3 regions of the Nocardioides sp. NPDC127503 genome follow, and region 1 is predicted to be linked to each of the others. Evidence: predicted binding sites of a transcription regulator. Region 1 holds the regulator's gene; each other region holds the start of a gene.

Evidence for each region. Region 1 encodes LexA, which represses DNA repair genes until DNA is damaged. Its sites were predicted from a motif close to TCGAACANNTGTTCGA; they were not measured.
Region 2: imuA' (DnaE2-dependent mutagenesis accessory factor ImuA') is a predicted target of LexA. The motif match lies at 2,092-2,107, and genes of this name have one in related genera.
Region 3: ABTW65_RS22040 (HNH endonuclease signature motif containing protein) is a predicted target of LexA. The motif match lies at 2,594-2,609, and genes of this name have one in related genera.

The regions. Positions count from the first base shown of each region.
Region 1 covers NZ_JBEORH010000009.1:257,777-261,675, forward strand. Annotated here, with positions in the region: gene ABTW65_RS20995 (alkaline phosphatase D family protein) at 1-1,192, opposite strand, end outside; gene lexA (transcriptional repressor LexA) at 1,290-2,057, opposite strand; gene ABTW65_RS21005 (LysM peptidoglycan-binding domain-containing protein) at 2,240-2,617, shown strand; gene ABTW65_RS21010 (hypothetical protein) at 2,732-3,631, opposite strand.
Region 2 covers NZ_JBEORH010000011.1:89,926-93,824, reverse strand. Annotated here, with positions in the region: gene ABTW65_RS23240 (Y-family DNA polymerase) at 1-1,395, opposite strand, end outside; gene imuA' (DnaE2-dependent mutagenesis accessory factor ImuA') at 1,392-2,081, opposite strand; gene ABTW65_RS23230 (serine hydrolase domain-containing protein) at 2,219-3,899, opposite strand, start outside.
Region 3 covers NZ_JBEORH010000010.1:148,965-152,863, forward strand. Annotated here, with positions in the region: gene ABTW65_RS22030 (Fpg/Nei family DNA glycosylase) at 1-408, opposite strand, end outside; gene ABTW65_RS22035 (ribose-5-phosphate isomerase) at 416-934, opposite strand; gene ABTW65_RS22040 (HNH endonuclease signature motif containing protein) at 1,308-2,579, opposite strand; gene ABTW65_RS22045 (inositol monophosphatase family protein) at 2,999-3,899, shown strand, end outside.

The DNA of each region.
Region 1 (3,899 bases):
TGTCGGGCAGCAGGCCGGTGACGTCGTTGACCGGGCTGATCAGGCTCTTGGGGAGCGCGCCGAAGGTGACCGGGCTGATCATCACCGGGTTGCCGACGATCTTCCACTGGGCGTCGCTCAGCAGGCCGTCCTTGAGCCAGGTCAGCTGCTCGTCGCCGGTGATCGTGCGGTCGGGGTCGTCGACGTCGGCGAGGTCGGTGCGGGCGACCTGCTGGGAGCGGTAGGAGCGCAGGTCGAGCATGCTCAGCTCGAGCAGGTTGCCGAAACGCAGCCGCCGGTAGATGCGGTCGTGGAGGTGGCCGTCGGTCTCCACCGTGGCAGTGCCGCCGACGCGCAGCGGCATCCACTCGTCGTAGGCCTGGTTGGCGTTGGTCTTGCGGTCGATCCAGTCGTATTCGCCGGGTTCGTTGTTCTCGGCGCCCAGCAGCCAGGCGTCGTTGGCCGACTCGTGGTCGTCCCAGGTGACGATCCAGGGCAGCCGGGCGTGGGCGGCGGAGAGGTCGACGTCGCGCTTGTACTGCGCGTGCCGGATCCGGTAGTCGGCCAGCGTGTGCATCTCGTGGGCCGGCTCGTGCGGCCGGACGTCCTCGTTGGCCATGCCGTAGCCGTACTCGCCGGGGGCGTACTCGTAGAGGTAGTCGCCCAGGTGGAGGATCGCGTGCAGGTCGTCGCGGGAGGCCAGGTGGCGGTAGGACGCGAACCAGCCGGCCTGCAGATTGGAGCAGGAGACCACCCCGAAACGTAGGTTCTCCGGGGCCGCGTCTGCGGCCGGAGCGGTCCGGGTGCGGCCGACGCGGCTGGTCTGGCCGTTGTAGGTGAAGCGGTAGAAGTACCAGCTCTCGGGGGCCAGGCCGGCGACGTCGAGCTTCACGGTGTGGTCGCGGTCGGGACCCGTTTGGTGGGATCCCTTCGCGGTGACGCGGGCGAAGTCCGCGGTGCGCGAGACCTCCCAGCGGACCAGGACCTCCTCGCCCTGCCCGGACCCGGGAGTCGCGTCCGCGGTCGGCGTGACCCGGGTCCAGATGACCACGCGGTCCGGGAGCGGGTCTCCGGAGGCGACGCCGTGCTGGAAGTGGTTGAGGGCGCCGCCCGCGGCCTCGGCGGGCTCGGGGAGAGCGATGGCTCCGGCTCCTGCGGCGGTCGCCAGCCCGGCGGCGATGAGGGTGCGGCGGTCGATCTGCGTCTGGGTCACGCTGAATGGAACGACGCAGCCGCCGGCCCTGTCATGGGCCGGCGGCTGGATTTCACGCAGTGTTCCCGGACTGGTTCCGGGGAGTGTGGCGCAGGACTCAGAGGCTGCGCAGGACCGCCGTCACCTTGCCGAGGATCGTCGCGTGAGTGCCGTCGATCGGCTCGTACGCAGCGTTGTGCGGCAGCAGCCAGACCTTGCCGTCCTTGCGGGAGAGCGTCTTGACGGTGGCCTCGCCGTCGATCAGCGCGGCCACGATCTCGCCGTTCTCGGCGGTCGGCTGCTGGCGCACGACCACGAAGTCGCCGTCGCAGATGGCCACGTCGACCATCGAGTCACCGGAGACCGAGAGCAGGAAGAGGTCGCCGTTGCCGACCAGCTGCTTGGGCAGCGGGAAGACGTCCTCGATGCTCTGCTGGCTCGAGGTCTCCTCGGCCAGGATCGGGCCACCGGCCGCGATCCGACCGACCAGGGGGACCATGGCAGCGGCCGGGTTGGGGTTGATGTCGGCCTCGGCGGTGATCGTCGACTCGGGCTCCTCGCCGGACATGGCCTTGCGGTGGGCCATCACCTCGGGGAGGAAGACCTCGAGGGCGCGCGGTCGCTTCGGGTCCTTGCGGATCAGACCACGCTGCTCCAGCGCGCGGAGCTGGTGGGCGACGCTGCTGGTGCTGGTCAGCCCGACCGCGGCGCCGATCTCGCGCATGCTGGGCGGGTAGCCGCGCTGCTCGATGCTGTCGCGCAGGTGAGCGAGGATGCGCTGCTGACGCGGCGTGAGCCCGGTCGCGTCCGGCGGCCCGTCGGGCAGCTCGCGGACGCGGCTCTTCTTCGAACCGCCTGATCCGGTGCCTGTCTTCTGCGTGGTCATGTCATCACATTAGTCCCTCTGGCCCCACCACATCAAACATTTGTTCGACCTCATAGGCGGCGCGTGTCGGCGTTCGAAAATTCTTGGGGTCGCTACTTGCGTTGTTCGAACACGTGATCTACCTTCGAACATGTGCTCGATCGAACACGTGATCGAGAGACCTGTGATCAGGAGGCCGTGAGATGAGTGCAACAGTCTATGTGCTGCCCGTAGCCGAGCCGCCCCGTCCGGTGCGGGAGGTGCGCCGCTCGACCGTGCGGCTCACCCGTCGCGGACGAGTCGTCGTGTTCGCGTTCGCGCTCGTCGTGCTCTTCGGGATTGCGCTGATCGGGGCGAGGGTCGCGTTCGCGGTGGAGAACGGTGCGGACAAAAGTCCCGCCTCCTCCGCCCACACGATGGTCGTCGGCGATGGCGACACGCTCTGGGACATCTCCTCGAAGGCCGTCGCCGGCACCGACTCCTCGATTCGGGAGATGGAGCAGAGGATCAAGGAGCTCAACAGTCTCGAGTCCTCGATGCTCGTGTCCGGACAGACGCTGATCGTTCCGACCGCGCCGTAAGGCGCCGCACAGATGTCCGGCTGCTCCTTCGACCCTGGCAGCCGGCTACCGGGGAAAGTGAGAGTGCTGCAGACGATGGGAAGCGTCTGCAGCACTCTCGCGTCTTGGCCTACCTCAGTGGCGCCCGCGGTAGGGGCTGTCCGGCTCGGCCGGCGGCCACTGCTTGTTGCGTGTGCTGTGCCGCGGCGGCCATTCGTCGTCCGGCTGGACGGGCTGGACCGGCGGGTCCTGGGGCTTGCGCTGGGTGGGCATCGCCTGAGTTGCGGCGGGATCCTGGGTCAGCCGAGCCCGCGAGCCGGTCTGGCCGTAGCTGGTCGGGGCCTGGTAGGAGCCGGACTGATACTGCGGCGAGCCGGCCTGCTGGGTGGGGTAGCCGTCCGTGTTGTATCCCTGCGAGCCGTACCCAGAAGTGCTCTGCGGCGTCGACGTCGGTGTCGGCGGGCTGGAGTAGTAGGGCGCCGGGGTGGGCGGTGGACTGCTCGGCGGCTGGTAGGCCGACGCGCCGTACGCGGCTCGGCTGCCGGTGTTGCCGTAGCTCTGGTCGCTGCCGGGGTAGCCGTAGGGCGACTGGGAGCCGGTGTCGGTGTAGGCCGAGCGGTTCCCGGTGTCGCCGTAGGGCGGCTGGCTCCCGGTGTCGGAGCTGTGCCGGCCGTAGCCGTTGTCGTCGTAGCCGTAGGAGCCGGTGCCGTAGTAGTCCTGTTCCGGGTAGGCCTGCTCAGGGTAGGCCTGGTCGGAGTAGGCAGGGTCGGTGTAGTCCTGCTCCTCGACGTAGGCGTTGGAGTGGCTTCCGGCGTAGTCGTCGGTTGGCGGGATGGGGGAGCCGGAGAAGGCCCGCCAGGCCTTCCCGGCGAAGGTGAAGGTCAGGAAGAGGCAGGCGACTGCAACGACCGCCGCGATGGCGAGCTTCGCCCAGGCGCCGGAATCGCCTCCCCGTGCGTCGGCCCCGAAACCGACGGCGACCCACACGAGCACTCCCCAGATGACGAGGAAGGCCAGTGTCGCGATCGCAGGCAAGATGAAAGGTGGCCGGGGACCGCTTCTGGGGCGCGTGCCTCTCCGCGACCCGACGCGATTTCCTCCGGAGATGTTTGTCACGGGGGTCATTCTTACGCATCCACGCCAGTCCGGCGCCCTTGAACCGGAATCTTTCGGTGTTTGACCGGCGACACGCCGGACACGCGGGTAAACCCGACCCTCGCTTGCATCGTCGTGGGGGCGGGCGTACGGTTACCACTACATCTAGTAGTTACACGGCTGTAGTTATCCACATCTAGTTCACATG
Region 2 (3,899 bases), on a different contig from region 1:
CGGCCACGGACCTGCCCAGGAGGCGACCCGCTGCCAGGGTTGGCCGGCCGAGGGCCGGTAGCGGGCGGGGTCGGCGGAGACACCGCCGCGCGGGAGCACCAGCACCTGCCGCCCGGCCTGGTCGCAGACCTCCGCAGGCCAGGGTTCGGCCAGGACCCGGGCGGGCGCCGGCGGCGGGATGCTCCCCGGCCACGGCAGCGTGCGGTCGCGGAGAGTGGTGGGGCGGTCGCCCCAGGGGACGTACGCCTGCCGGTCGCGTGGCGTCCGGCCGCCCTGGAGCACCGGGGCGACGACTGCCTCATGGCCGAGCAGGCCCTGCACCCGGGCGATGCCGCGATCGACGCGCTCGTTCGTGCCGCCCCAGAGACCATCGGCGTGGACCGCCTCGGAGACGGCGACCTCGGGGACGAAGCGGACCTCGGTCACCGCTCCTCCGCGCTTACCCGACACCGCCCCGGCCAGCTGCCAGTGCAGCCGGTCGATGAGATCGACGGAGGAGAACCATCGCGGGTGCGCCCAGGTGCGTACCGAGTCCGTGACGTCCTCCATCGCGACCTCGATCCGCACCTCGGTGCAGACCTCCTGTCGCGTCGCCAGGCCCTTCACGAACCCCTCCGCCGCCTGCCGGGCCGAGAAGCAGACCGCCTCGGCGGAGTCGAGCGGCGGCTCGAAGGCCACCTCGGTGGTGAGCTCGGGCGGTGGCGTACGCCCGGTCACCGGCCGCGCTCCCTCACCATGGATCACCTGGCGGACCCAGGCGGCCTGCGCGCCGAAGCGCGCCTTGACGTCGGCGCCGGGCAGGTCGGCGAGGCCACCGAGGGTGGTCAGGCCGAGTCGCTGCAGCAGGCTGACCGCGTTCGCGTCCTCGAGGACATGGACCGGCAGGGCGCGCAGGAACGCGGTGGAGCCTCCGTCTGCCGGGACGGCGTACGTCTCCTGCAGCCCGGCGCTCCGCGCGGCCTGCTCGGCGGTGAAGAGCTCATCGGCGATGCCGATCCGTACGTCCCAGATCCCGAGCCCGACCACGCACTCGGCGATCGCCGCGCCGGCCTCGGCCTCGCCACCGTAGAAGCGTGCCGGCGAGCGCAGCGCGACCAGCCCGGGGCGCAGCGGCATGACGCCGGGGCGCAGCTCCTCCAGGCGCACCAGCACCTCCTCGAACACCCGCGCGTCACGGGCTTCGTCGGCGGCGAGCACCTGGATCTCCGGGCAGCGCGACTGCGCGTCGCGGCGGCGCATCCCGCGCTTGATCCCGAACTCCCGCGCAGCCTGGTTGTAGGCCTGGACCCGGTTCTGCGCGAAGACCGCGGCCGGAAGGTGCCGCGGCAGGCCGGCCTCGCCCAGCGCTGCGGCGACCGGCCAGTCGGCGCACCAGACCACCAGCGTCCGACTCATGCCGACTCCTGTTTCCGCAGGTCAGCAAGGCCAGAGACGGGCTCGAGGACGCGCCGCAGACCGCCGTCCTCGGCCGGGAACCAGAGCGCCGTACGCCGCGGCGGAGCCGTCCCGCGCACCGCCTCGACCACCATCCTTCTCGCCCGGAGATGGCCGTCGCCGTTGCCCAGCCCAACCCAGCGCGGCTCGGTCGCCCGCAGACGTACGTCTGCTCTCGGCCACTCCCCCAGCGCGACCAGCGCGGCACCGCGGGTGCGCAGCCGGGCACCGATCTTCTCGGCGACGCTCGGGGTCACCCGACCGGTCGGCCGGACCAGCACCAGCGTGACCACGTCCACCAGCGCCGCGGTCGCCTCCAGCCAGGAGTCCTTGGGGCGCGGCACCAGGATGGTCCGCTCCAGGTCGACACCGGCCTCGGCCGCCGCCTCGACGCCGAAGTCCTCCACCCCGACGACGGCGGTCCACTCCCCCGCCGCCGACGGTCCTGCCAGCAGCAGCACCGCCAACGACAGCGAGTCGGCCGCGTACGTCCCGCCGGCCCGAAGCTGCACCACTCCACCGAGCGCCTCGTGCGTAGCCAGCTCCGCACCGATGCCCGGCTTCTGCTCCAGCCGTCGCACCTTCGACCGAAGCTGCTCGATCTGAGCCAGCTTCTGGTGTCGCTCAATCCCCGCTACCACTCCCACTCAATGAGTATCGAACATTTGTTCGAACGGAGCAACCCCGCCGAGGCGTCGCTCCCGCCGGCCGAGACGTCACTCACGTCGGTCGAGTTGGCAGCGGAATGCCATCTCGACCGACGTAGCTGACGCCTCGGCAGGGGTCAGCCGCGGAGCGCGGAGGCGAGGTAGGTGAGGCGGGGGTAGTCGGAGGTGGGGAGGGCGGTGACGGTGGTCGTCTTGGCCACCGCGATCTTCCAGTACGTCGCGCCGGCGACGACCAGGAAGTCGGCCTTCGACGAACCGTCACCGGACAGGGGCGTCGTGATCAGCTCGGGCTGACCGAAGGCCCGGAGGGCGGCGATGACCGGGGAGCTCTCCTCGAGGGCGGCGCGGGCGGCGGCGATGAGGCCACCATGGGCGTCGGGGACGGCGTTGACGCGCAGGGTCTGGATGCGCGGCTCGGCCTCCGGCGAGAGCATGACCTCGATGTCGTAGCGACCCTTCTCGGCCGGCACCACGGCGAGCGCGACGCCCATCCCGCGGGAGAAGTAGCCGTAGGGCGCGCCGCCCAGCGGCAGCCCGACCTTCGCGCGCGCCTGGGTGATCTGGACGCGGCGGCCGGCGTCGGGCGCGTCGAGCTCGACGTTGTCGGCGAAGAGCGACGGCAGCGCGAAGACCTCAGCGCCCGAAGGATCGAACGTACGCAGCCGCTCGACCGCGGCCTCCAGCGCTGCGTCGAGCCGCGGCCGCAGGCCCTTGACCACCGTCGAGAACCGCTGCGGACCGTTGCCGGCGAGCTCGTCCGACACCAGCGAGCGCAGCGCGGTCATCGCGGTCGGGTAGCCCCCGGCGTACGTGCTGTTGGACAGCGTGATCACACCCAGGCCGGTCGCGGGGTGCCAGACCATCCGCGAGCCGTAGCCGGGGTAGCCACCGGAGTGGTGGACGAACTGCCCGAGCCGGCTGTCGTGGTCGACCATCAGGCCGTAGCCGTAGCCGGCGGCGACCGCCCCGACACCCGCCTCAGGACCCTCGAACCCCAGCGAGGCCGACACCGAGCCGAACCGGTGCAGCTGCTGCATCTCCCGCCGCGACGCCTTCGACAGCGGATGCCCATCGGCGGCGGAGGAGAAGGCGCCCAGGAAGCCGCCGACCCAGCGCGCCAAGTCGGCGACCGAGGAGTGCAGGCCGCCCATCGCAGCGAACGAACCGGACGGCACCGGCGCCGTCGGGGCCCACGTCGGCGGGCCCTCGAGCCGGTCGCCGGCCCAGGCCGGGTGCAGCGGCGGTACGTGACCGGGGACCCGGTTGGGCACCGCATCGGGCGAGTAGGCCGAGGAGGTCATCCCCAGCGGCGCCAGCAGCTCGTGCTCGACGAAGTCCCGGTTCGCCCCCTCGGGAGACGAACCACCGACGACGTTCTCGATCGCGCGACCGAGCAGCGCATAGCCGAGGTTGGAGTACTCGAACCCGACCCCCGGCTCCTGCCCGGTCGTGAAGCCTCCGTCGAGGAACGTCCCGAAGTCGTCGTAGGACAGCGACTCCTGCCGGTCGCCCCACGGGTCGTCGGTCGGCAGTCCGGCAGACATCGAGAGCAGCAGCCGCAGCGTCACCGCCGGGGAATCGGCGGAGTAGGGAGCCTGGTCGACGAGCTCGGGCACGTACTGCGCGATCGCCTCATCCAGGTCGACCAGCCCGCGGTCACGCAGCAGCAGCACCGCGGCCGCCGTGAACGACTTCGACATCGACGCGATCCGGAAGACGCTCTCGGCCGTCGGCGCCGGACCACCCTCGGTCGTCGCCCCGAACGCGCCGGAGTGGAGCAGCTCGGAGCCGCGTACG
Region 3 (3,899 bases), on a different contig from region 1:
GTCCGGGTCGGCGTCGTCGCGCAGCGGGTCCGGGCCCAGCTTGGCGACCACCGCGTCACGCTGAGCCGCGGTGACCAGGTTGCACGTGGTGGCGCCGCGCAGGTCTGCGTACGTCTCGCTGCCGGTCAGGCGCAGTCGGACCTGGCCGATCGGCAGCGGCGGCGCGCCTGCGTGCGGCTTCAGGTCGAGCTTGCCGTAGAGGCCGAGGTGGATGTGGACGTACTGCTCCCCCGAGAACTCGACGAACAGCTGCTTGCCCCACGCCTCGGCGCCGGCGACGACCTGGCCGTCGAGGAGCGCGGCGGAGTCCGCGAACCGGCCCTGCGGGCTGCTGACCTGGACCTGCTGGCCGGCGAACGCGTCGCTCAGATCGAGCGCGAGGCGGTGGAGGGTGTGCCCCTCGGGCATCTCCGGATCAGTCCTGGTCCTCGGCGGGCCCCAGGCCCTTGGCCGAGTCGGGAAGCGGCGGCCGTACGCCGTCGGCGTCGTAGGCGTGGAGCTGGTCGATGCGGCGTACGTGCCGCTCGTCCTCGCTGAACGGCTCGGCCAGGAAGATCTCGACGAACTTCGTCATGTCCTCGAGGCTGTGCATCCGGCCACCCACCGCGACCACCTGGGCATTGTTGTGGTCACGGGCGAGCTTGGCGGTCTCCTCGCTCCACGCGAGCGCACAACGGATGCCGGTCACCTTGTTGGCCGCCATCTGCTCACCGTTGCCCGACCCCCCGATCACGACCCCGAGGCTGTCCAGCCCCTGCTCCCGGTCCCGGACCACTCCTTCGGCCGCCCGGATGCAGAAGACCGGGTAGTCGTCGAGTGCGTCATAGACGAACGGGCCATGGTCGACCGGCTCGTAGCCGAGCTCCGTCAGACGGTTGATCAGATGGGACTTCAGTTCGAGACCGGCATGGTCACAGCCGATGTGGACGCGCATGCCTCCCATCCTCTCTTACCGTCGGCTCAACTTCGGATTTGGTGGTTGGTGTTTCTTGTTGGCTGGGCCGCCGACCCCTTTCGGCGGCGGGGTTTGGCGCGGATGCCTCCGGTTGGGTACGGGCTTGGGATCTCCTGTCGATGAGTCCAGGTAGGGCGAAGGGTCTGCGCGGTGCCTACGCCAGTTGACGAAACCTTGTGAACGGTTCACAAGCAGGGCCATGACCCTGGTGACGAGGCGGACGTGGCACGCGACGAGGACTGGCCGATTAGCCAGGTGCAACATCGACAGAGCGACATGGAGGGCAGGGCATTGCGTGGTGGGGGTGGCCTAGGTGGATAGGACGCGGCGGTGCCGCCCAGTCAGCCCGGGGTCAGCAGGCTCGGGTGTGGCGGGTGAACCGGATCCGTCCACTTGGGAGTCGCTCATGGTCGTAGTTCGGGTCGTGGATCCGGCGATGATCGCTCGCGCAGAGCAAGACCATGTTGGCCAGGTTGGTGAGGCCGCCTTCGGACCAAGGTTTCAAGTGGTGGGCCTCGGTCCAGGCGGCTGGGGCGTCGCAGTCTTCGGCTTGGCAGCACTTGTCGCGTAGTCGAAGTGCTCGGTGTTGGACCGGATACGCCAACCTCGCTGTTCGACCGAAGTCCAGGATCTCGGAGTCGGTGCCCAACACGACCGGGACCAGGTCGGCGTTGCAGGCCATCCGCCGGGCCTCGGCCGCGGTGATTTTCTCCCCGTCGAATCCGAGGGCTGCGGTGCCGAGGTCCTTGCGGAGGTCTTCCACGCTCATGGTGATGAACACCGTGGTGCCGTGACCGCCGTGCCTGGGGAGTTGGTCGACGTCGTAGGTCTCGACGACCCGGGCGAACGCCTGGCCCAGCAGCCGGTCATAGGGGGCTTTGCGGCCCTTGTCCTCGGCTGAGAGCTTCCTGGGCTGCGCGAGGGAGTCCAACTGGGTGCGGAGCCGCATCCCGACGGCGCGGGAGACCCGGGCGTGGATGTCGATGGTGCCATCACCGTTGTCGCGGGACTGGAAGAACGTGCGCCGCTGGGCGTGCTCCTCCTCGCGCTGCAAGGCCTTCGCTTCGGCGGCTTCGAATCGTTCGGGGTCGATCTCGGCGAGGATCCGGCGTCCGATGATCTTCAACTCGTTCGCGGTCAGCCGGGTGGCGTGCTCGACGAGGAGCTTCTCGGCCAGGATCAGGTCCTCGGCGCTGGCAGCAGGGTCGGTCTCAATGGCATCGAGGGCCTGGGTGATCACCCTTGCCTTGTCCTGCGACACCACACCCTCAGCCAGGCCAGCCGCCACGAGGTCATACTTCGCTACCCCGGCGGCAAGCTTGATCTGCGAGCGCGCCACGCCTTTGTCGACCAGCAGCTCGGTCCGCATCCACCCGGAGGCATCTTTCGCGCCGGTCTCCTCAGCGATGTCGCCGGCAGACGCGAGCACCCGAAGCTTTAATGCGGCTTGTTTCGCCTGGATCTTCTCCAGTCGTTCCAGCCGGCCTTTCTTCTGCCCGGTGCTCCAATAGGCGGGGTCTCTGGTCAGCAGCTTGTCGAGGGAGGATTCGATGGCGCTCATCTCTGCGTCGATCGCGTCGTCGGGGTTGGTGCCCCACGGGTTGATGTCGCGTTCGAGACTCATCGTTTTCCCTCCCTTCAAAGAGGTGTGTGATGGGTCTGATTCTACGCCTCCACCCCTTCTCTGACCACCTATTTTCCCTGTTCAGAAGGCATTTTCGCGGTGAGCGAACAGCCTCGCATCTGTGGATCGTAAGTGGCCCGAAGGGCCACCCTTCCGCCCCATCAACCTCACCCGTCCCAAACAAGAATCCGCTGCGCCACACCCGGGCCGCCGCCCCGATAGCCAGCCAAATCTTTTCTCGACGGTCCCCGGTGTCAAGGACCGCGAAGCGGCCGGCGAAGCCGGCGGCCGAAGGCCGTCCTTTACTCCGGGGACCGTCGAGAAGACCCTCAAAGAAAGGGTCGGCGGCCCACCCCAACCCCGAAGAACAGCCGAAAAGCACTCCCTCAAAAGACAGGCCCCCGATAGATTCCCCCAGCGTGGAGCACTGGACGACGATGGACGAGATCCTCGCGGCGCGAACAAGGTTCGAGTCAGCGATAGACGGCTGGACGCCCCCGAACGCCCACGGCGTAGGCCTCCGCCCATCCACAGCAGCCAACCACGAGCCAGAACATTTTCCCCTGGTCAACGCCTACGGCCACCGCCTCCCAGCGGTCGTGGTCGCAACAGTCGTCGGACACAAGCGCGGGACGGCGGCGTACAGACTGACCCGACAGGAGCTCGAGCGGGCGATCGAGCTGATCTCGCCCGCGGAGGCGTACGTCGACTACGACCACCCCAACGTCCGGAGCTGGCGCGACAAGATCTTGCCCAAGCTGACCGAGGATCCCGAGGCCGAGGTGGTGGCGGTGTTCATCGGCGACGAGCCGGAGGAGTCCCCAGACCCCGCGATCGACGCGTTCCGGGCAGCGTTCCCAGACCAGGCCGTCGCGATCGCGGCGGCGACGGCGGGGGCAGCGGTCGTCAGGGAGATGTACGGCACGGACCTGAGCCACTTCGACAAGTCCCCGACGGACTTCGCGACCGAGGCGGACATCGCCTCGGAGAAGGCGATCCGGGAGACGATCGCGACGTACCGGCCCGAAGACGCCTTCGAGGGTGAGGAGACCGGCCGCAGCGGCGACAGCGAGCGGAGATGGTTGGTCGACCCGCTCTGCGGGACCCTCAACTACGCCGCCCAGACCCCGCTCGCCGCGGTGAACGTCGCGCTCGTGACACCCGCGGGCGTCGAGACGGCAGTCTCGGCGGATCCGATCAGCGAAGAGATCTTCTGGACCGACGGCACCTCCGCCTGGCTGCGCAAGGGCGGCGGGGACACCGTCCTCGCCCCGAGCGCGCGCACTCGGCTCGTCGACATCCAGTGCGACGGCCCGCTCG